Regions from separate parts of the Escherichia fergusonii ATCC 35469 genome, predicted to be linked through region 2. Evidence: predicted binding sites of a transcription regulator. Region 2 holds the regulator's gene; the other holds the start of a gene.
The links. Region 2 encodes PhoB, which activates phosphate uptake and scavenging genes when phosphate is short. Its sites were predicted from a motif close to CTGTCATAAAACTGNCNNAT; they were not measured.
Positions count from the first base shown of each region.

Region 1: a site for PhoB is predicted at 4,670-4,689, ahead of ugpB (sn-glycerol-3-phosphate ABC transporter substrate-binding protein UgpB). Genes of this name have one in related genera too.

Region 1 covers NC_011740.1:3,490,203-3,502,436, forward strand. The annotation lists gene ugpQ (glycerophosphodiester phosphodiesterase) at 1-341, opposite strand, end outside; gene ugpC (sn-glycerol 3-phosphate ABC transporter ATP binding protein UgpC) at 338-1,408, opposite strand; gene ugpE (sn-glycerol-3-phosphate ABC transporter permease UgpE) at 1,410-2,255, opposite strand; gene ugpA (sn-glycerol-3-phosphate ABC transporter permease UgpA) at 2,252-3,139, opposite strand; gene ugpB (sn-glycerol-3-phosphate ABC transporter substrate-binding protein UgpB) at 3,237-4,553, opposite strand; gene EFER_RS17205 (tetratricopeptide repeat protein) at 4,786-5,532, opposite strand; gene livF (high-affinity branched-chain amino acid ABC transporter ATP-binding protein LivF) at 5,651-6,364, opposite strand; gene livG (high-affinity branched-chain amino acid ABC transporter ATP-binding protein LivG) at 6,366-7,133, opposite strand; gene livM (branched chain amino acid ABC transporter permease LivM) at 7,130-8,407, opposite strand; gene livH (high-affinity branched-chain amino acid ABC transporter permease LivH) at 8,404-9,330, opposite strand; gene livK (high-affinity branched-chain amino acid ABC transporter substrate-binding protein LivK) at 9,378-10,487, opposite strand; gene panM (aspartate 1-decarboxylase autocleavage activator PanM) at 10,911-11,294, shown strand; gene livJ (branched chain amino acid ABC transporter substrate-binding protein LivJ) at 11,495-12,234, opposite strand, start outside.
Region 2 covers NC_011740.1:2,695,129-2,707,362, forward strand. The annotation lists gene brnQ (branched-chain amino acid transporter carrier protein BrnQ) at 1-529, opposite strand, end outside; gene phoR (phosphate regulon sensor histidine kinase PhoR) at 934-2,229, opposite strand; gene phoB (phosphate response regulator transcription factor PhoB) at 2,288-2,977, opposite strand; gene sbcD (exonuclease subunit SbcD) at 3,165-4,367, shown strand; gene sbcC (exonuclease subunit SbcC) at 4,364-7,507, shown strand; gene mak (fructokinase) at 7,624-8,538, opposite strand; gene rdgC (recombination-associated protein RdgC) at 8,663-9,574, shown strand; gene ppnP (pyrimidine/purine nucleoside phosphorylase) at 9,613-9,897, opposite strand; gene EFER_RS13260 (AroM family protein) at 9,968-10,645, opposite strand; gene yaiA (protein YaiA) at 10,892-11,083, opposite strand; gene aroL (shikimate kinase AroL) at 11,111-11,656, opposite strand; gene EFER_RS13275 (YaiI/YqxD family protein) at 11,832-12,234, opposite strand, start outside.

The DNA.
Region 1 (12,234 bases), 800 kb from region 2:
TCGATATTTGCCATCATCCCATGTTCACGGCAGCGTTCCGCCACCTGCGAAAGCAACGGCAGCGGCTCACCTTTAAACGCTTTGCTGTACCAACTGCCTGCATCCACGCGCAGTAAATCCTGCCAGTTCAGATCGCCCGCGACGCCCCAGCCATTGCTGGTGCGTTCGAGATTGTCGTCATGAAGCAAGAAGATCTCGCCATCTTTCGATAACTTCGCGTCAAATTCGATCATCTTATGACCGTATTTTGCCCCAACGTCGATTGCCGCCAGGGTGTTTTCCGGGGCCAGCTTACCGCCGCCACGGTGGGCGACAATGCGGGGATAAGGCCAGTTACTCATACTCGTTGTCCTGTTTCACCATCAAAAAGATGTAGCTGATTTTCCGGCAGATGCAGCCACAGCGTGCTGCCTGCCGTCGGGCGCTCCTGATGCGCCAGTCGCACCACCAGCTTCTGTTCGCCCCAGCGTCCGTGCGCCAGGTTATCTGCGCCGAGGATCTCCAGCGTGTCCATCACCAGCGGTATGCCGCCTTCTGCCTGCGAGCTTAACGCAATATGTTCCGGGCGAATGCCAAGAGTCATTTTACGCCCGGCATACTGACGGTAGCCACCGTTTAGCGGTAGCGCCATCCCCCCGTCCAGTTCGAAATGCGTGCCATCGTTATTCACGCGGCCTGTCAGCAGGTTCATCGCCGGACTGCCGATAAAACTCGCCACAAACAGAGTGGCGGGCTTTTCGTAGACTTCAACTGGCGTGCCAATCTGTTCGGCAACGCCGCCGTTCATCACCATTACCCGCTGAGCGAGCGTCATCGCCTCAACCTGATCGTGAGTAACGTAGAGTGAAGTCGTTTTCAGGCGACGGTGCAGTTGTTGCAGCTCAAGGCGCATCTGCACGCGCAGCTTGGCGTCGAGGTTAGAGAGCGGCTCATCAAACAGGAACACCGCCGGATCGCGCACAATCGCGCGGCCCATCGCTACACGCTGACGCTGACCGCCAGAAAGCTCACGCGGACGGCGCTTGAGCAGGTCGTCCAGCTCCAGAATGCGCGCCGCTTCTTTAACACGCTCGGCTATTTGCTGCTTGCCCATGCCGCGAATTTTCAGCCCCCACGCCATGTTTTCTTCGACACTCATATGCGGATAAAGAGCGTAGTTCTGGAACACCATCGCAATCCCGCGATCTTTCGGCTCCATTTCGGTCACGCGTTGGTCGTTAATCCAGATATCGCCTTCGGTGACCCGCTCCAGCCCGGCAACCATGCGCAGCAGCGTGGATTTCCCGCAGCCAGACGGCCCGACCATCACTATAAATTCGCCATCCGCCACATCAAGGGTCAGCGGTTTAATGACCTGGGTTTTGCCATCCCAGCTTTTGGTTACTGCCTGTAATTTCAGTCCTGCCATCTTATTTCTCACTATCGACCAGGCCGCGCACGAAGGCACGCTGCATCACTAAAACAATCACCACCGGAGGGATAAGCGTTAACAACATCGCCGCCATCACTGAGTTCCATTCCGTGGTGCCTTCGCCTGTGGCGATAATCCCTTTGATCCCTGCCACAGTGGTGCCGAGATCAACGTCGGTAATAATCAACAACGGCCACAAATACTGGTTCCAGCCGTAAATAAAAGTGATCACAAACAGCGCCGCCAGATTGGTTTTCGACAGCGGGAAAACGATGTCGCAAAAGAAACGCATTGGTGACGCACCGTCGATCCGCGCCGCTTCCACCAGCTCATCCGGTAGCGTCATAAAGAACTGGCGGAACAGGAAGGTAGCGGTTGCCGAGGCCATCAGCGGCAGCGTTAAACCAGCGTAGCTGTCGAGCATATTCAGGTTGGCGATGACTTCTACTGTCGGGAAGATACGCACTTCAACTGGCAGCATCAGGGTGATAAAAATCATCCAGAAGAAGAGGTTACGCAGCGGAAAACGAAACCAGACAATGGCAAATGCCGAGAGCATCGAGACGGTAATTTTGCCGAGCGTAATGCTGAACGCCATCACGAAGCTGTTAAGCAACATCCGCCAGAACGGCGCGCTATTTGTGCCTACCCCGTTCACCCAGATGTTGTGGATGTTTTCCAGCAGATGCGTGCCGGGGATGAGCGTCATCGGCGCGGCGTAGACGGCCTGTTTATCCAGCGTCGCCGCGACAAACGCCACGTACAGCGGGAAGAGGATCACCGCGATCCCGAGGATCAGCATGGTATGGCTGAATATTGTCAGCCACGGACGGTTCTCAATCATTGGTAACGCACCTTGCTTTCAACATAGCGGAACTGCACCACCGTCAGCACGATGACGAGGAACATCAACACCACCGACTGCGCGGCAGACGAAGCCAAATCCAGCCCGGTAAAGCCTTCGCGGTAGATCTTATAAATCAGCGTCGTGGTAGCCTGTACTGGTCCGCCGGACGTGGCGGCGTCGATCACCGGGAAGGTATCGAAGAAGGCGTACACCAAGTTCACCACCAGCAGGAAGAAGCTCACCGGGGCGATAAGCGGCAACGCAATCTTAAAGAAGCGGCGAATTGGACCTGCGCCGTCGATGGCTGCGGCTTCAATCAACGAACGAGGAATGGATTGCAGCGCGGCATAGAAGAACAGAAAGTTGTAGCTGATTTGCTTCCATACTGAGGCAAACACCACCAGGAACATTGCCTGACCGCTGTTTTGCGCATGGTTCCAGTCGTAGCCGAACTCAGCGAGAAAATGAGTGATCAGCCCGCGACCAGGGTTAAACAGGAAGATCCACAATACGGCGGCAACGGCGGGAGCCACGGCATACGGCAGCAGCATTAAGGTTTGATAGAAACGGCTGCCGCGCACGATGTACTCCACCAGCGCCGCGAAGAACAGCGACACCAGCAAACCGCTGACCGTGACAAAGGTGCTGAATTTTATCGTCGTCCAGAAGGAGTCGAGATAGTAGCTGTCATGAAACAGCGTGACGAAGTTATCCAGGCCGACAAACTGGCTGGAAAAGCCAAACGGATCGACGCTTTGTAGCGAGTACCACAACGCTTCGCCCGCAGGCCAGATAAAAAAGATAACGGTGATGATGAGCTGCGGCGCGACCAACAAATAAGGCAGCCAGCGCGAGCGGAACACCGGACGGGATGATGACATTACGGTTAATTCCTGAACTGTGCCGGATGCGCTTCGCTTTTCCGGCCTACACGCGATGCCAGGTCAGATAAGCGAAACGCATCCGACATTTCACTGGTTAAGACTTCGTAGATTTCTCAAAGCGGCGCAGTAACTGGTTCCCACGCTCAACAGCGGTATCCAGCGCCTGCTGTGGCGTCTTCTTACCAGTCCACACGCTTTCCAGCTCTTCATCCACAATCACGCGGATCTGCGGCATATTGCCCAGACGCAGCCCTTTGGTGAACGGCAACGGCGGCTTGTTCAGCATCTGACGCGTCGCGGTATCCGCCCCGGGGTTTTTCTCGTAAAAGCCCTGCTCACGGGTCAGGTCATACGCCGCTTTGGTGATTGGCAGATAACCGGTTTTCTGATGCCACTCGGCAGCGTTTTCTGGCTTCGCGAGGAAGTCGAGGAACTTCGCCACGCCGGTGTAAGTTTCTTTATCTTTGCCCTGCATCACCCACAGGCTGGCCCCGCCGATAATGGCGTTTTGTGGCGCATCTTTCGCATCGGCGTCGTACGGCATCATGCCTACACCGTAGTTGAATTTGGCATACTCGCGAATGTTGGCAAGAGAACCGGAAGAAGCGGTCGTCATCGCGCAATCACCGTTATAGAACTTCTCGGTGGATTCATCCTTACGCCCGACGTAACTGAAATCGCCCTTCTTGTTCATCTCTTCGAGCATGGCGATGTGTTTCACCTGCTCCGGCTTGTTGAACTCAAGCACCGCGTCCGTGCCGTCAAAGCCGTTGTTTTTGCTGGCAAACGGCAGACCGTTCCAGGCGCTAAAGTTTTCCAGTTGGATCCAGCCCTGCCAGCCGCTTGCGTAGCCGCACTTCATGCCGGAGGCTTTCAGTTTTGCGGCATAGTCCGCCAGATCCTGCCAGGTTTTCGGCGGCTGTTCCGGGTCTAACCCCGCTTTCTTGAAGGCGTCTTTGTTGTAATAGAGAACGGGAGTCGAGCTGTTGAACGGCTGGGAGAGTAAGTGGCCGGTTTTGCTGTCGGAGTAGTAACCTGAAACCGTCGGCACAAACTGCGACTCATCGAATTGAATCCCCGCTTCTTTAAACACGTCATACACCGGTTTAATGGCTTTCGACGCCATCATGGTGGCGGTGCCAACTTCATAAACCTGCAAAATAGCCGGCGCGTTGCCGGTACGAAATGCGGCAATCCCCGCACTTAAATTCTGTTCGTAGTTGCCTTTATAGGTCGGTACAATTTTGTAATCCGGGTTTTCGGCGTTAAAACGTTGGGCCAGAGAATCCACCTCTTTACCCAGTTCCCCTTCCATAGAATGCCAGAACGGAATGGTCGTCACTGCCTGTGCATTCCCCATTAACGCCAGTCCGAGCGCCAGTGCTGAAGCTGTATAATGTAACGGTTTCATCGTTTATCTCTCTTGTTGTACCGAATGCGCGAATTCACGCGTTTTATGCTCGCGGGGTAACATGACATGCTCGAATTACAGAAAAATAACTTTTTTGTTACATTTGTAAGATAGTAAGGTGTCAGAAAGATGACAAGGCGGTGACGGTACGGGTGAGGGAAAATGGGAGATGGGGCACGGATAATGCTACGTTGGGAAAAATTAATGCGCCAGAGACTATCTGGCGCAGCACTTATCGAACAATACTCTGCTTCAGTCGGTCATTGGCGGTCTTAATCCATTCCCGGTGGTGTTTTCTATAATGTGGTCTTGAGCGTTTAGCCGTATCAACCACAGCAACATATTGCTCGTTGGCTTCACGTAGTCGACTCATTTTCGCCAGCAACTCCGCATAGTAAATACGCGCCTGCGGGCTGGGGTAATAAGAAACAAGCACCTCAAACTCGCTTTCCGCATCAGCGTATTTTTCTTGTGCGGCTAACGCTCTGGCAAATAACAAATGCCCGTCTGCCGACTGAAAATCGGGGTTATAACGCATCACATCTTCCAGCGTCTGCTGACAGGCGGCGAACTCCTGAATAGCAAATTGCGCCTGCGCCAGGCTTAACATCATTACCGCTTCATGGGCGAAAATTCCGCTTAACGCCTGCTGATAATGGGGAACGGCTTCGTGATAACGCCCAAGGCGCGCCAGTTCGTTAGCTAACGCATAATGGTTTTGATTGGTCTCGGCAATCGCCAGCTCTTCGGTTAATTTGTGCAGGTGGCGTTCCGGGCTGATTTTGTCCTGCAGGCGCATCAGCAAAGTACGCCCGTGACGGTCAGCGCCCGTTTCAGGCAGCATAACCATGACGAAATACGCCACGCAGCCAATCACCGGAAAACAGAAGATAATAAAAATCCAGTATCGCTCTTGTCCGGAGCGATAAGCGTGAATACAGCAAAGCAGTTCAAGCATGACGACAACGGCATAATGCATGGGAGGGAACCTTTCCGTGGCAAATAAGTGGTCTGGTTTTAATCCTCCCGGTCAGTTGAAACAAGTCTGTATACGGACAAAGAACCCGGCAGAACGTGACTACCGGGTTATTGATAATTTACCCACCTAAATACGCGCTTCTCACCGCTTCATTCGCCAGCAGCGCGTCGCCGGTATCGGAGAGCACCACATGACCGTTTTCCAGCACATAGCCGCGATCCGCCAGTTTTAGCGCCTGGTTGGCGTTCTGCTCGACGAGGAAGATGGTCATCCCCTGCTCGCGCAGTTGCTCGATGGTGTCGAAAATTTGCTGGATGATAATCGGTGCCAGTCCGAGCGAGGGTTCATCAAGCAATAGCAAACGTGGGTTACTCATCAAAGCGCGACCAATCGCCAGCATCTGCTGTTCACCGCCAGACATGGTGCCTGCCCGCTGAACACGGCGCTCATGGAGACGTGGAAACAGTTCATAGACCCACTTTATGCGCTCCTGGAACTGGTCGCGTTCAGCAAAAAAGCCGCCCATCGCCAGATTCTCTTCCACCGTCATGCGTGAGAAGACGCGACGTCCTTCCGGGACAATCGCCACCGCTTCGCGCATGATTTTCGCCGTCTGCCAGTCGGTAATGTCTTTACCATCAAACACAATTCGCCCGCTGGTGGCGCGCGGGTCGCCACATAACGTGCCGAGCAAGGTCGTTTTTCCCGCCCCGTTCGCGCCAATGAGGGTGACAATCTCGCCCTGATTGATATGCAGGCTCACCTCATGCAGCGCCTGGATTTTGCCGTAGTGGGCGCTGACTTTGTCAAAGGACAACATGACTTTTTCCATCTTATGCCTCACCTAAATAGGCACGGATCACGTCCGGGTTATTACGGATTTGCTCCGGTGTACCGTTTGCCAGTGGCGTCCCCTGATTGACCACGTAAATTCTGTCTGAAATCCCCATCACCAGTTTCATATCGTGTTCAATCAACAAAATAGTGGTGTTGTGATGGTTACGCAGTTCGGCAATCAGCTCATCCAGCTCTTTGGTTTCTTTCGGGTTAAGACCTGCCGCTGGTTCGTCGAGCATTAAAATCTCCGGCTGCGTTACCATGCAGCGGGCGATCTCCAGACGGCGCTGGTCACCGTAGGCCAGGTTACTCGCCTGACGGTTAGCGTGTTCGAGCAAACCAATGCGCTCAAGCCAGGTTGCGGCACGGTCGAGGGCTTCGCTCTGGGCGCGGCGGAAAGAAGGCGTTTTCAACAGGCCAGAGAACAGCCCGGTTTTCAGTTGCTGATGCTGCGCCACCAGCAGGTTTTCAATCACCGTCATTTCACGGAACAGACGCACATGCTGGAAGGTTCGCACCACGCCCATGCGGGCAATTTGCTGCCCCGGCAAACCTTCCAGATGCTGATCGCGCAGTAAAATGGTGCCGCCGGTGGGTTTGTAGAATCCGGTCAGACAGTTAAAAACCGTGGTTTTTCCGGCACCGTTAGGACCGATTAACGAGACGATTTCCTGCGGGTACAGTTCAAGATTGACGTTGTTCACCGCCAGCAGGCCACCGAAGCGCATCATCAGGCCGTTAACAGATAATAATGGCTGACTCATGCCTGCTCTCCTTTCGCTGCGCCGTTTTTCAGCTTGAGTTGCGGGCGCGTCATAGGCAGCAAGCCCTGCGGACGCCAGATCATCATCAGCACCATCAAACCACCGAGCATTAACATGCTGTATTCGTTAAAGTCGCGCATCAATTCGCGCGACACCACCAGCAGAACTGCCGCCAGAATCACCGCAAATTGCGAGCCCATACCACCGAGCACCACTATCGCCAGCACAAACGCCGATTCGGCAAAGGTGAAGGATTCCGGGCTGACAAATCCCTGACGTGCCGCGAACAGCGTTCCGGCAAAACCGGCAAACGCGGCACTGATGGTAAAAGCGGTCAGCTTGATACGACGCGGACTTAAGCCCAGCGAACGACAGGCGATTTCATCTTCACGCAACGCTTCCCAGGCGCGGCCCAGCGGCATCCGCAGTAAGCGGTTAATGACAAACAGGCTTAACACCACCAACAGTAACGCCACCAGGTAGAGGAAGATGACGCGATCGGACGGGTCGTATTTCAGGCCAAAGAAATTGCTGAACGTATCCCAGCCGCCTTCGCGGGCGGTGCGACTGAACTCGAGTCCGAAGAGTGTCGGTTTCGGGATCTGACTGATTCCGTTCGGACCGCCGGTGATTTCCGTGTTATTGAGCAGCAATATGCGCACAATTTCGCCGAAACCGAGAGTAACGATCGCCAGATAGTCGCCACGTAAACGCAACACCGGGAAGCCGAGCAGGAAGCCCGCCGCCGCCGCCATCAACCCGGCAATCGGCAAACAGGTCCAGAAGCCAAGACCGTAATAGTGATTGAGCAAGGCAAAGGTGTAAGCGCCGATGGCGTAAAAACCACCGTAACCCAGTACCAGTAAGCCAGACAGCCCCACCACCACGTTCAGCCCGAGGCCGAGGATAATGTAGATCATGGTCAGGGTGGCGATATCCACCGTCCCGCGCGACACCATAAACGGCCACGCCACCGCAAGCACCAACAGTGCGACGAGGAACAGCTTTTGCTTCACCGTGGAGCCATCAATCGCGGGCAGAATAAACTTCGGCCCGGAAACGTTTTTCAATCCTTTCTGAAATGCAGGTCGCACAAGCTGGAAGAAAAAGACCACCGCAGTGCCAATAAACACCCACTGCCAACGGATGTCCGAAGCCGTGTCGACCACCAGTTTGGTGCCGTCCAGCTCCAGTTGCACACCCATAAAGACGCCCGCGAGAACAAAGAACATGGCGGCAGAGAGCAGCGCCATTGCAATATGCATCGGTTTCATACTTTCTCTACCTCCGGGCGCCCCAGAATACCGGTCGGCATCACCAGCAGTACCAGAATCAGCAGGGCAAATGAAACCACATCCTTATATTCCGTACTCAGATAGGCAGAAGAGAGCGCTTCCGCAATCCCCAGGATCAAGCCGCCAATCATCGCTCCCGGAATACTGCCAATCCCACCGAGTACCGCAGCAGTAAAGGCTTTCATCCCGGCCATAAAGCCGATGTAGGGATTAATTACGCCGTAGAACTGGCCGAGCAACACGCCGGCCACCGCCGCCATCGCCGCGCCAATCACAAAGGTCAGCGCAATCACCCGGTCAGTGTTGATGCCAAGCAGGCTCGCCATTTTCAGGTCTTCCGCGCAGGCACGACAGGCGCGCCCCATGCGGGAATAGCGGATGAAAATTGTCAGCGCCAACATGGCGAGGAAGGTAACAATCCAGATCACCGCCTGCATGGTGGTAATAGAGGCAGAGAAGTTTTCACTATGGCCCACAACCCACTGACCGTTAAACAGGCTGGGTAGCGCCACGTCGCGCGAACCTTCGGTCAGGCTGACGTAGTTTTGCAGGAAGATAGACATGCCGATTGCCGAGATGAGCGCAATCAGGCGCTTAGAGTTACGCACCGGGCGGTAAGCCACACGTTCGATACTCCAGCCATAGGCGCTGGCAATGACGATTGCGCCGACGAATCCCGCCGCCACCAGCAGCCAGCCGGTATCAATGCCCAGCATCATCAGTGCGGCGATGATCATAAAGGAGACGTAGCTGCCGATCATATAAACCTCGCCGTGGGCGAAGTTGATCATGCCGATAATGCCGTAAACCATGGTGTAGCCGATGGCTATCAGCGCGTAGGTACTGCCCAGCGTGACGCCGTTAAACATCTGCTGCAAGAAATACAAAAACTGCTCAGACATAAGGTAACCTTTCTAAAACCGCCCGCATTTCACGGGCGGTGGGATGATCACTTGGCTGCCGTCGATGAACCGTCGGCGTGCCACTGGAAGACACCAAAATCAAATCCCTTAAGATCGCCTTTTTCATCCCAGTTCAGCGGCCCAATCACGGTGTTTGCACCGTTAGCTTTTAAATCTTTCACCAGCGCCAGCGGCTCATCGCTGCCGGTACGCTCAAGGGCAGTCGCCAGAGATTGCACCGCCGCGTAGGTGATCCAGACATATGGCCCGGACGGATCTTTCTTGTCTGCTTTCAGCGCATCAACGATGCCTTTGTTTGCCGGGTCCTGGTCATAGCGTTTTGGCATAGTGACCAACATACCTTCGGCGGCATCACCAGCAATGTTCGACAGCGACGCATTACCCACCCCTTCCGGCCCCATAAACTGAGTTTTCAGGCCAACGGAACGGGCCTGGCGCAGCATCTGCCCCATTTCCGGGTAGTAACCGCCGTAGTAAACGAAATCGATGTTTTCTTTTTTCAGGCGGGCGATCAGCGCGGAGAAATCTTTCTCACCAGCGGTAATACCGTCGAAGAAGACGACGTTGGCATTGGCTGCTTTCAATCCGTCCTGCACCGAACGCGCCAGCCCTTCGCCATACTGTTGTTTGTCGTGAATGATGGCGATGCGCTGGGGCTTCACCGTCTCAAGAATGTATTTTGCCGCTGTTGGCCCCTGGGAAGAGTCCAGCCCGGCAGTACGCATGATGTGTTGATAACCGCGTTGAGTCAGCTCCGGGTTGGTCGCCCCCGGCGAGATCATCAAAATACCTTCATCTTCGTAGATATCTGATGCAGGTTGGGTAGAAGAAGAACACAGATGACCAATAACGTATTTAATGCCGTCGTTAACGATTTTGTTGGCGACCGCAACGGCTTGTTTCGGGTCGCAGGCGTCGTCATATTCCACGCCCACCAGCTTATCGCCTTTAATTCCCCCTTTGGCATTAATGTCTTTAATCGCCTGACGCGCGCCGTTAAATTCCATATCGCCCCACTGGGCAATCGGACCGGACATCGCGCCGACAACGGCAACTTTAATATCGTCGGCCATAGCGGTGTGTGAAATTGTCAGTGCAATCATCCCTGCGATGATAGTTTTCGCATTCCGTTTCATAGTCAAAAATCCCCATTCGTGATGTTGTGTTGCTTTGTTTTTATGTGTTAACAAATCAGACTGTTCTTTTTTTATACTGCACTGTTTTTGCCTGTCTGATTAATGGTTTAGCGCAGTATTTTGTGATAATAGCGATTAAAACCCCTATTTTTCAGTCGATTAAGAACAGATAATATTCTGAATTTATTGATAGATAAACAGAAAAAAGTGCCGTTGTCAGCATAAAATAACGGCACAAAGGGCGGAATAATTCACTACCATTCAGGGGATTATGCTGGGTATTTTTCATTCTCTAATGTTTTAACTTTGTAATTATTGCTGAAAAAAAATTAATCACCTGCCAAAAGAAATAAAAAAGAGAAAGCCTCCGATTAAATTATTTCGCTACACTGGTTCCACTTTTGTGATTTACACGGGTTCCCCATGAAGCTGACCATCATTCGATTAGAAAACTTTAGCGACCAGGACCGGATTGACCTGCAAAAGATCTGGCCGGAGTATTCCTCTTCCTCTTTACAGGTTGACGATAACCACCGTATCTACGCCGCGCGTTTTAACGAGCGCCTGCTCGCGGCCGTGCGGGTAACCTTAAACGGCACCGAGGGGGCACTGGATTCCCTGCGCGTGCGGGAAGTCACCCGACGTCGCGGTGTGGGGCAATATTTGCTGGAAGAGGTTTTGCGTAACAATCCTGGCGTTTCAGGCTGGTGGATGGTGGATGCAGGCGTGGAAGATCGCGGCGTGATGACGGCGTTTATGCAGGCGCTGGGGTTTACGGCACAACAGGGCGGCTGGGAGAAGCGTTAATCGTCAAGTTTGATTTCAAAAGTGATGACCAACGAGAAATTGCCTGATGCGCTACGCTTATCAGGCCTACAATGTGTGCTGCAATTTACTGATTTCTTTGGATCTTGTAGGCCGGATAAGGCGTTTACGCCGCATCCGGCATGAAGCATGCGTACTCGATATTAGCAATTTGGCGGCAACCCAAAGTTGCCGATTAATGATTACTTCGCATCGGTCGCCGTGCCGTTGGCGTGCCAGTCAAATACGCCGAACTCAAAGCCTTTCAGATCGCCTTTCTCATCCCAGGTCAGCGGCCCCATCACGGTATCCACGGAGTTCGCTTTCAGGTATTTGGCGATTTCAGCCGGATCGTCAGACTGATTCAGGCCCGCCTGCAAAGATTGCAGCGCGGCGTAGGTGGTCCAGACGAACGCGCCGCTTGGGTCCTGTTTTTTCGCTTTGATCGCGTCAACAATTGGTTTGTTCGCCGGAACCTGATCGTAGTTCTTCGGCTTGGTCACCAGCAGCCCTTCCGCTGACTCGCCCGCAATGTTAGACAGCGAGACGTTAGCCACGCCTTCCGGCCCCATAAACTGGGTTTTCAACCCTGCCGCGCGTGCCTGACGCAGGATCTGCCCCATTTCCGGGTGGTAACCGCCGTAGTAAACGAAGTCGATATTCTCTTTCTTCAAACGCGCCACCAGCGTTGAGAAATCTTTTTCCCCGGCGGTGATGCCATCAAAGAACACCACGTTAGCATTGCCTTTCTTAAGGCCGTCCTGCACCGCTCGCGCCAGACCTTCGCCGTATTGCTGTTTGTCGTGGACGATAGCAATACGCTGCGGTTTCACCTTCTCAAGAATATATTTCGCCGCCGTCGGCCCCTGGTCGGAGTCCAGACCGGTGGTGCGCAGGATCAGCTGATAGCCACGGGCGGTCAGCTCTGGCGCGGTTGCCGCTG
Region 2 (12,234 bases):
CCGTGCTGATAGAGCCCGCCGGCCAGACAATTGCGGCAACAGACAGGATGACCAGCGCGATAATTTTCAGCGGTGCCAGGAAGTTACCGACGGTATCCAGCAGTTTGCCCGGATAAAGCGAAACCAGAATCACGATAGCAAAGTAAATCAGGCTGTAGATAAATAATGGCAGCGGTGAGTTACCCGTCAGCGGAGCAATACCCACTTCAAAGGAGACCGTTGCGGTACGCGGGGTAGCAAACAGCGGACCAACAGCCAGATAACATACTGTTGCCAGCAAAACGCCAGCTACTTTACCGATGGGCGAACTCAGACTATCGATACCGCCACCAACTTTTGCCAGTGCGACAACTGTCAATACCGGAAGACCGACAGCAGTAATAAGGAAACCGAAAGCGGCAGTCCAGACATGTTCGCCAGCCTGCAGGCCAACCATTGGAGGGAAAATGATGTTACCTGCGCCAACAAACAACGCAAATGTCATAAATCCCAATGCGATGATATCGCGTGATCTTAACTTATGGGTCATAAAATCTTACTGCCTGTGGATGTGGTGTTGATACGTAAATTCATGCTTTACCAACGGGATGATAGTGCAGCATTTTTAATCAATTATAGCGGGATATGCTCCCGGACTGGCGAGATGAAGAATTGTTTTTCGGTTTACCGCCAGAATGCAGTCGCTATGACAGCACATGAGGCGCAATTTAAACGCTTATAACGTTTTAAAGCAAGAAGGGATCTAAAAACCAGAACGATATAGCAATATAAAATATCACTTCAGCATAAAACGCTATTTAAGTGAAATAGTCATGGCTAATCATGCGAACAAGAAATCATCAGACGTCGGAAAATTCACCGCAAGGGGAAAAGACGCAAAGAAAATAAGCCAGCATTAGCTGGCTTATGGAAAGATAATCTGACAACGGTCTGTTAAGCGCTATTTTTGGCAATTAAACGTTCCGGTAATACAAAGCTAAACCGAGTGCCAACGCCAGGTGTGCTTTCAATATGTAATCGGCTTTCGTGGTGATTGAGCGCGTGCTTTACAATCGCCAGACCGAGGCCACTGCCCCCTGTCTGTCGCGAACGCGCTTTATCCACACGATAGAAGCGCTCAGTGAGACGCGGAAGGTGTTCGGCGGTAATTCCAGGACCATTATCTTCCACACTAAACTCCACACCATGTGCCACGCGCTGCCAGCGTACAGCAATCTTCGTACCTTCTGGCGTGTGATTAACTGCGTTATAGACCAGATTCGAAATGGCACTGCGCAGCTGATCTTCATTGCCCAACACTTTAATTTGATTGTCGATATCAAATGTAATTTTGTGTTTATTCTGGCTCAGTGTTTGAGCTTCCCGCTCCACTACTCGTAGCATCATCGGCACATCGACTTGTTCATTCAGTGCCAGCACCGGGGCAGCTTCAATTTTTGACAGCGTAAGCAGCTGTTTCACCAAGCCTTCCATACGGTGTGTTTGTTCACGCATAGTATGAAGCGCTTTTTCTCGCGTCGCACCTTCCAGCGGCTGTTCATGCATCATTTCCAGATAGCCTTGTAAGACCGTAAGCGGCGTGCGCAGCTCATGGCTTACGTTAGCAAAAAAGTTCCGTCTGGCTCCTTCAAGCTGGTGCATTTGAGTAACATCTCGCGCCACCATCAGCAGTTGCCGATCAGTATAAGGCATCACGCGAATCTCAAGATGACGACCATTGTTCAATACCAAATTAATTGGTCGTGAAAAATCGCGGCTTTTTAGATAATGGGCAAACTCCGGGTAGCGCAATAAGTTGAGGATGTTCTGGCCACTGTCATCAGGCCAGCGTAGCCCCAACAACTGCTGAGCAAGGCCGTTACACCAGAAAATCCCCCCTTCTTCGGTCGTCAGAATAACGGCATCTGGCAGAGACTCTGCGCCACTTCGAAAACGTTTGATTAAATTACCCAATTCACGGCGGCGTTTTTTATTGCGTAATTGCATTTGATGGATGCCATACAGCAATGGCTCCCAGCTCCCGCGCCCTGGTGGTGGCGTCATACTTCTGTCTACCCAAAGCCACCAGGAGAGGCGTAGTAAGTTCCAGAAATGCCAGATAAGCAATCCTGTGACTGATGCCAGCAAAAACCAGGGCAGATGACCAAAAAAAATACTCAGGATAAAGGCAGGGATACAGCAAAGTATCAGTTCCAGAACCAGCCTTTTCCATGACAGCCGTTCAAGCACGCGTCATACTCCATTTACTCTATAGAAAGCCTCACCCGCCATTACGGCGGGTGAGGCGTCAAAAGCGGGTCGAAAAACGATACCCTGTTCCTCGCACTGTCTGCACCATGCGGTCATGCCCGCTTGGTTCCAGCGCTTTACGCAAGCGACGAATGTGGACATCGACTGTACGGTCTTCCACATACACATTCGTTCCCCAGACATGATTTAGCAACTGCTCGCGACTGTAGACGCGTTCAGGATGCGTCATAAAAAAGTGCAGTAATTTAAATTCGGTAGGCCCCATATCCAGCGGTGTTTCGCCCGTCATGACCCGATGTGAGGTTGGATCAAGACTTAGCCCTTGCATTTCAATAACTTCTTCAACTGCCATAGGCGAAATACGGCGCATAACGGCCTTAATACGCGCCACCAGCTCTTTCGGGGAAAACGGTTTGGTAATATAGTCATCCGCGCCTGTTTCAAGGCCGCGTACACGATCTTCTTCTTCGCCTCTCGCCGTCAGCATCACAACCGGAATATCCCGGGTAAGCGCTTCCCGTTTGAGATGTTTAATAAATTGCAGACCAGAGCCGCCTGGCAACATCCAGTCCAGAAGAATGAGATCCGGCCAGGGTTCATTAAGTTGGTTCACAGCACTGTCATAATCTTCGGCTTCTACTGGCTGAAAGCCATTTTGCTCGAGCACGAAGCAGACCATTTCTCGAATTGGAGCTTCATCTTCTACAACCAGAATACGTCTCGCCATGATTAGCCCTGTTATAGATAAATTACACGTTATCAATGCGGCGGTATTATGCGTCAGTTTTATGACAGATTTATGAAAAGATCGTCGATGTTTCGTACAGGTTATTGATTTGTAGAGGTCATAAAACAGAAATTAATGCCTGTCTATGGGTATAATCGCCTTCACGTTTTTTCGCCAGGAAACTGTTATGCGCATCCTCCACACTTCAGACTGGCATCTGGGCCAGAATTTTTACAGCAAGAGCCGCGCCGCGGAGCATCAGGCATTTCTCGACTGGCTGCTCACAACGGCACAAACTCATCAGGTGGATGCGATAATTGTTGCCGGAGATATTTTCGATACCGGATCACCACCAAGTTATGCCCGCGAACTGTACAACCGCTTCGTGGTCAATTTACAGCAAACGGGGTGTCATCTGGTGGTACTGGCAGGAAATCACGACTCGGTCGCCACACTGAATGAATCACGAGATATTCTCGCCTTTCTTAATACGACCGTTGTCGCCAGTGCCAACCTACGCCCACAGCTGCTGAAACGGCGTGACGGCACTCCGGGTGCTGTTCTGTGCCCCATTCCGTTTTTACGTCCACGCGACATCGTGACCAGCCAGGCAGGGCTGTCAGGCAGTGAAAAACAGCAACATCTGCTGGCCACAATCACGGACTACTACCAACAACAATATACGGAAGCCTGCAACCTGCGCGGTGATCAGCAACTGCCGATTATTGCTACCGGACACCTTACCACCGTGGGTGCCAGTAAAAGTGACGCTGTACGTGACATTTATATCGGCACGCTGGATGCATTTCCGGCACAAAACTTCCCACCTGTAGATTACATCGCCCTTGGGCATATTCACCGGGCGCAAATTGTTGGCGGACAGGAACATATTCGCTATTGCGGTTCCCCCATCCCGCTGAGTTTTGATGAGTGTGGCAAAACTAAAAGCGTACATCTGGTGAGCTTTGCAGAAGGCAAATTACACAGTGTCGAAGCGCTGCCCGTGCCAATGACTCAGCCACTGGCCGTATTGAAAGGTGATCTGGCTGCAATTACTGAACAGCTTGAACAATGGCGTGATACCGAACTGCAGACGCCAGTATGGCTGGATATCGAAATCACGACTGATGACTATCTGCATGATATGCAGAGGAAAATCCAGACTTTAACCGAGTCACTGCCGGTAGAAGTGTTACTGGTGCGTCGCAGTCGCGAGCAGCGTGAACGGATTATAGCGAGCGAGAAACGCGAAACACTCAATGAATTAAGCGTCGAGGAAGTTTTTAATCGTCGCCTGGCACTGGAAGAACTGGACGAGTCGCAACATGCGCGTATGCAACATCTTTTCGCCACGACGTTGCAGACCCTTGCAGGAGATCACGAAGCATGAAAATCCTCAGCCTGCGCCTGAAAAACCTGAACTCTCTGAAAGGCGAATGGAAGATTGATTTCACCACAGAACCGTTTGCCAGCAACGGACTGTTTGCCATTACCGGCCCAACGGGAGCCGGTAAAACGACATTATTAGATGCAATTTGCCTGGCCCTTTATCACGAAACTCCACGCCTTTCCAACGTTTCACAATCACAAAATGACCTGATGACCCGCGATACTGCCGAATGTCTGGCGGAAGTGGAATTTGAAGTAAAAGGTGAAGCGTACCGCGCGTTCTGGAGCCAGAATCGGGCGCGTAACCAGCCAGACGGTAATTTACAGGCGCCACGTGTTGAGCTGGCACGCTGCGCAGATGGCAAGATCCTCGCCGACAAAGTCAAAGACAAACTGGAGATGACAGCGTCATTGACCGGGCTGGATTATGATCGATTTACCCGTTCGATGCTGCTTTCACAAGGGCAGTTCGCTGCCTTTCTTAATGCAAAACCGAAAGAACGTGCTGAGTTGCTGGAAGAGCTGACAGGTACGGAAATCTACGGGCAAATCTCTGCCATGGTATTTGAGCAACACAAAACGGCGCGTACGGAACTGGAAAAGCTTCAGGCCCAGGTCAGCGGTGTCTCATTATTAACGCCAGAGCAGTTGCAAACTTTAACCGAAAGTTTGCAGGTACTTACTGACGAAGAAAAACAACAAGTTACCGCCCAACAAATTCAACAAAAGCATCTTAACTGGCTGATCCGCCAAAATGAACTGCAGCAGGAGGCCAGTCGTCGTCAGCAGGCACAACACCAGGCCGAGGCAGAAATAGAAAAAGCACAGCCTCAGTTGGCAGCACTGGAACTGGCACAACCTGCCATGCAGTTGCGTCCACAGTGGCAACGTATTCAGGAGCACACTGCTGCGGTAACCCGTACTCGCCAGCAAAGCGAAGAAGTAAACACTCGCTTACAACAGATGCTGGCACAACGTGCAGGGATCCGCCGCAGTGCGAAAAAACAGATGAATGCGATGCTTTCTACACGGCAAACGCTAAGTGACTGGCTGGCAACAAACGATGCCTTTCGCCTGATGAGTAACGAGCTGGCGGGATGGCGGGCATTGTTTGCTCAACAAACCAATGACCACAGCCAGCAGCAAAAATGGCAACAACAACTGACAAGCGATACCCGGAAGCTGGAAAGTCTGCCAGTGCCGACTCTCAACCTGAGTCCTGATGAAACGAATGCAGCTCTCGCACTGTATAACCAGCAGCGCCCACTTCGTCAGCGACTGAGTACTCTACATGGGCAGATTACGCCAAAGCAAAAACGACTCGCGCAGCTACAGGCCTCTACGCAGGAATTACACCAGCAACTAACCCAGCGTAACGTTATGCTGGAAGAGATGCGCAAGCGTTATAAGGTGAAAAATCAAGAATTCAATGATGTAAAAACCATCTGCGAACAGGAAGCCCGGATCAAAAGCCTTGAAGCCCAGCGCGCCTTATTACAATCGGGACAACCTTGCCCACTTTGCGGTTCAACAACACATCCGGCTGTTGCTGCTTATCAGGCACTGGAGCCAGGTGTTAACCAGACTCGTCTCGCCGAACTGGAAAAAGAAGTTACTAATCTCAGAGAGGAAGGTGCCACTCTGCGTGGGCAACTGGAAGCATTGCAGCAACAACTTCAGCGAGACGAAAGCGAAGCGCAGACGCTAATTAAAGATGAGCGAGTACTCACTCAAGAATGGCAAACAGTTGTTGAACGTCTTGGCATCATCCTACAGCCTCATGACGATATTCAGCCGTGGCTGAATGCCCAGGAAGAACATGAAAAGCAGTTATATTTGCTCAATCAACGCCACGAACTGCAACTACAAATTGCGAATCATGCGCAGCAAGTTGCTCAATTTCAGCAACAAATCGCACAGCGTAAGGCATCGTTAGCAGAAGACATAACGCGTTTTTCACTGACGTTACCTGAAGCAGGTGATGAGCAAAGCTGGCTGACGGCACGCCAACAGGAAGCCCAGGAGTGGCAGAAGCGGCAGACTGAGCTCACCACATTGCAGGCAAAAATCGCTGAGCTTGCGCCTTTACTGGAAACCTTGCCAGAAAGCGATATTACGACCACTGGCGAAGAGGTTACTGAGTGGCAAAACTGGCGGCAGATCCATGATCAGTGTCTTTCCTTGCAAAGTCAGTGGCAAACGCTGCAACAGCAACTGACGCAAGAGCTGCAACGCGCCGCAGAAGCACAAACAGCGTTTGAGTCAGTGTTACAGTCCAGCGTGTTTGCTGATCAAGCCGCGTTTCTTGCCGCCTTGCTTGATGAAGAAAGCTACGCCCGACTAGAGCAGTTCAAGCAATCGCTGGAACAGCATTATCAGCAAGTACAAACGCTGTCTAATCAGGCAAGTCAGGCTCTGGTGGCACATCAACAGCAGCGACCGGCGGATCTTGAGCCGCAATATTCTGTTGAACACATTCAGCAGGCGCTGGCGCAACTGGCGTATCAGTTACAAGAAAACGCCAAACGTCAGGGCGAAATTCGCCAGCAAATTAAGCAGGATGCGGATAACCGCCAACAGCAGCAAACGCTGATGGCGCAGATTGACAAAGCCACGCAGCAGGTCGAAGACTGGGGCTGTCTTAATGCCCTTATTGGCTCTAAAGAAGGCGATAAATTCCGTAAATTTGCTCAGGGACTGACGTTGGATAACCTCGTACATCTGGCCAATCGCCAGTTAACCCGTCTGCACGGTCGTTATCTACTGCAACGCAAGGCCAGCGAGGCACTGGAAGTTGAAGTGGTCGATACCTGGCAGGCAGATGCCGTACGCGATACCCGCACGCTCTCAGGGGGTGAAAGCTTCCTCGTCAGCCTGGCACTGGCGCTGGCGTTATCGGATTTGGTCAGCCATAAAACGCAAATTGATTCACTTTTCCTCGACGAAGGGTTTGGCACACTGGACAGCGAAACACTGGATACCGCACTGGATGCACTGGATGCGCTAAATGCCAGTGGCAAAACGATTGGCGTCATTAGCCACGTCGAAGCGATGAAAGAACGTATTCCGGTGCAAATTAAAGTTAAAAAGATCAACGGACTTGGCTACAGCAAACTGGATAATCAGTTCCAGGTGAAATAAGCACGCCCCGGCGGTTACGTGCCGCCGGGTGAGCCTGAAACCAGCAGTTTGCTGACAAAGTGCGCTTTGTTCATGCCTGATAAACGTAGCGCATCAGGCAATTTTACAGTCTCATACTATTTATCTTGTTGCGGCCATAACCATGCCGCGCCGCGCACACCGCTGGAATCTCCATGACGCGCTTTGCGCAAAGGGGTCTCGCACTCACCGCCAAAGACGAACGACTTAATCAACTGCGGAACGGTCTGATACAGTCGCTCCACATTGCTCATTCCACCGCCTAACACAATCACATCCGGGTCGAGAATATTCACAACATGCGCAAGCGATTTTGCCAGGCGTAACTCATAGCGGCTTAAGGCCAGTTCAGCAATAGCGTCCTTTGCCTCTACCAGTTGGATAATCTCACTGCCTTCACGTTGCTTACCGCTCAGACGCTGATAGTCCGTAGCAAAACCCGTACCTGAAATAAAGGTTTCAATGCAGCCCTGTTTGCCGCAGTAACAAGGCACTTCTTGTCGATAGCGCAACTCATCTTCATCCATCCATGGCAGTGGGTTATGCCCCCATTCGCCCGCCGTTCCGTTTCCGCCAATATGCGCTCTCCCGTTTAAAGCCACGCCCGCGCCACACCCCGTGCCAATAATTACGGCAAACACCGTTTGTGCACCAGCAGCGGCGCCATCAACCGCTTCAGAGACCGCCAGGCAGTTAGCATCATTCGCCAGGCGAACTTCCCGCTGCAGGCGAACGCTGAGATCTTTGTCAAACGGTTGCCCGTTAAGCCAGGTTGAATTGGCATTTTTCACCACTCCAGTATAAGGCGAAATAGAACCGGGTATGCCAACACCTACAGTTCCGCGCTGCCCGGTTACCTTTTCGGCCATCCCGACCAATGTGGCGATTGTTTCTATGGTTTGCTGATAGTCATCTCGCGGCGTGGGCAGGCGATGACGAAAGCATTGCTCTCCGTGTTCCCCAAGCGCGATGACTTCTGTTTTGGTGCCACCTAAATCGATACCTATACGCACGGTACACTCCTTATTATTTTCAATATCAATAGCGTAGAGACGGGAAACGGGATTGGCAATGCAAGGGGGCCGACAATTCGTTATTATGCCCGCTAAATTTAACAACAAGGCCGTGGAAATTATCATGCTGTGGTTCAAAAATTTAATGGTATACCGTCTTAGCCGCGATGTTTCGCTGCGTGCCGAAGAGATGGAAAAGCAACTTGCCTCAATGGCATTTACCCCCTGCGGTAGCCAGGATATGGCGAAAATGGGTTGGGTTGCACCAATGGGTTCTCACAGCGATGCACTCACGCACGTTGCCAATGGTCAAATTGTTATTTGCGCACGCAAAGAAGAAAAAATTCTTCCATCACCGGTCATTAAGCAAGCGCTGGAAGCCAAAATCGCCAAACTGGAAGCAGAACAGGCGCGCAAGCTGAAGAAAACAGAAAAAGATTCGCTTAAAGATGAAGTGCTGCACTCACTCCTGCCGCGCGCCTTCAGCCGTTTTAGCCAGACGATGATGTGGATTGATACGGTTAACGGTCTGATTATGGTCGACTGCGCCAGTGCGAAAAAAGCAGAAGATACACTGGCACTGCTGCGTAAAAGTCTGGGCTCTTTACCCGTCGTGCCACTGACACTGGAGAATCCGATTGAACTGACGCTAACCGAATGGGTACGTTCGGGTAGCGCAGCACAAGGTTTCCAGTTACTGGACGAAGCCGAACTCAAATCCTTACTGGAAGATGGCGGCGTGATCCGGGCGAAAAAACAGGATCTCACCAGCGAAGAGATCACCAATCATATTGAAGCTGGCAAAGTGGTTACTAAGTTAGCTTTAGACTGGCAGCAACGCGTGCAGTTTGTGATGTGTGATGATGGTTCGCTCAAACGCCTGAAATTCTGCGACGAATTACGCGATCAAAACGAAGATATTGATCGTGAAGATTTTGCCCAACGTTTTGATGCTGATTTCATTCTGATGACAGGTGAACTGGCTGCGTTAATTCAAAATCTGATTGAAGGATTAGGTGGCGAAGCACAGCGTTAAACTGAAATACCCTCTCCTGTTACGGAGAGGGATTGCTGTTACAAATAACGGCACAAATAAGATGTCGGTTCAGCAACCTGCAAATGGAATTCGCTATGCCCTGGAACATTAAACACCTGGCCTGCCTGGTATACCTGCCACTCGGTAGCTTCTGGAAGTAAGACATTCAACGCACCACTAATTACCGTCATTTCTTCTGGCTCTGCGGTACTGAATAAGTATTCTCCTTCAACCATCACACCTACACTGGCGCGGCCAGTACTGCTGCTGGTAAAGCCAATTGACTTCACTTTCCCGGAAAAATATTCGTTACTTTGAAGCATAAACAGGCCCTGTCTCGTTTTGAAGTTAGCATTCAATATAGGGTGCTGAGACTCTGCCTGTCACGCGAAATTAAGCCAACAATTCTGAAGCCAGTCGGGCAATCAAGACATTAGAGAGTAAAACCGGAACATCTAAGTTTTTTTGCAGTAAATCTCGGTGACGTTGGTTAAAACCAAGGCAATCCAGCATGATGACATCGGCGCCATTTTCCAGCAGCTCTTTCCCTGCTGAAATTAACTGATGTGGCGGATCATGGATTGGATTGGCCAGTGCATACAACGGCGGCGTAGCTAAAACTTGCCATTTTTGTGCCTGTACCGCGAGCAACTCTTCGACGGGAACAATAACGCCAACCTGATGCCCATCAACAATTGATGCCACCAGCGGAGGAATTATTCGCAGCGGCTCCAGTAATATCGTATTTCGCGCGGTCATATTTTTTATTGCTGCCGTACTCATTAGCAAAATAACGTCAAACCCCTGGTTATCCAGAACTTCAACAACACTTTGCAAATCGCGCTCAACTTTTTGACGGGAAACATGTGCCAGTTGGTTATCACGAAGTAACGTTAAAAGCGGATCTTCACCAACTTCTACGGCATATTCCGCCATGACGTCTTCGCGGCTCATATTCCCCAATAAGCTATGACAGGAGATCTGATTTTCATCAATATACTCGGTCAATAGAGGGAGTACCTCCTCCATTGGGACGATGCCGATGGTAAGAATTGCCAACGACGCACTCATTTTATTCCACCTTTTTTCGTCGTTAAGTTACCAGGCAAATGTTTATGGTTCACATCGGTCTGGGTTGCAAATGTGAAATAGCGTAGCAGCAGATGTGCAACGCAAAGTGTAAAGATTCCAAATGTTTCTGATAATGTATTGTTATCTTTAAGATTAAGATATTAGAGAATAAAAACAAAGGCTAAAACTGTGATGCAGGCACGATATGACACAACTCAGATTCCCTTCTGAGTTATTTCATCACAATCAGGATTTATCAGGATCTTCGTAGCGTTTTTTCGCATCCATCGCTTCTTCCGCGCTGGGATGTTCGCTAATCAGAGAATCAGGGGTAGGATGATCTGCCCTTAACTGATACCAGGTCACGGTCTGACCTGGATTTCCTTTTTCTACTGTCACAATTCGAGCTTCACGAGGATAAGGGGGTCTTGTTGGCATAGTTCTTCCTTATTAACGGGATGAACATTAAGTATAGGCCCCACCCAGATTACGTAACGCCATTTGATCCAGAAGCGCACGAATTTCAGAGATCACCTGGCCCGGTTCATACGTGGCATCAACGATAATATTTGCCGTTTCACGGTACAGAATATCGCGCTGCTCAAGCACTTCGGCAACTTCTTCGCTGAGTGATTTACCTGTTAATGTCGGTCGCAGCCCCACTTCTGGCTCGGCTTCCAGCCGATTAACCAGGACGTCTACCGGGGCGCTCAGGTAAATCACAATTCCGTTATTGCGCATGAAGTGGCGATTTTGTTCCGCGAGAATAATCCCTCCGCCAGTAGCGACAACGGTTGCTGGCGCGGTAACCGCTTCAAGAGCTGCTGCTTCCCGGGCGCGAAATCCCGCCCAGCCTTCACGTTCAACGATATCAGCCACTGTCATCTGGACATTGGCCTGTAGCCATTGATCGGTATCGACAAACCGACGCTCCAGAGCATCGGCCAGTGCTTTGCCGACGGTTGTTTTACCGCAGCCCCGAGGACCAACAAGGAAAAGAGGTTGTATCATGGTTGAGTTCCCCAGAGTGCAACGAAAACGCGAAAGCGTAAAATATGGAAAGTATGTATTATACCATCAAACTAGTACACATTTAAGTGTAAAGAAAAATTCACAGTCAATGTGTATCTTTGATAATCACCTTACTATATCAACAATTCCTGCAGAAGAAAGTGTAAAAAATAAATTACATAGATTCTTTTTTACGTTTTGCTTCCAGCCACCACTTATCCAGTTCAGCGGCAAAATGCTGGCGATCGCGTGGGGAAAGCGCATCTGGCCCTCCGGTCTGAATGCCGCTGGCACGCAACGTATCCATAAAGTCACGCATCGTCAGACGCTCACGAATGGTTGCCTCACTATAACGTTCCCCACGCGGATTAAGCGCCGCAGCACCTTTAGCCAGCACTTCAGAAGCCAACGGGATATCTGCGGTAATCACTAAATCACCTGGCTCGCACTGGCGGACAATTTCGTTATCTGCCACATCAAACCCGGCAGCCACACGTAAAGTGCGAATAAACCGTGAAGGTGGCACTCGCAGGCTCTGGTTTGCCACCAGGATAAGCGGTAATTGCATCCGTTCGGCA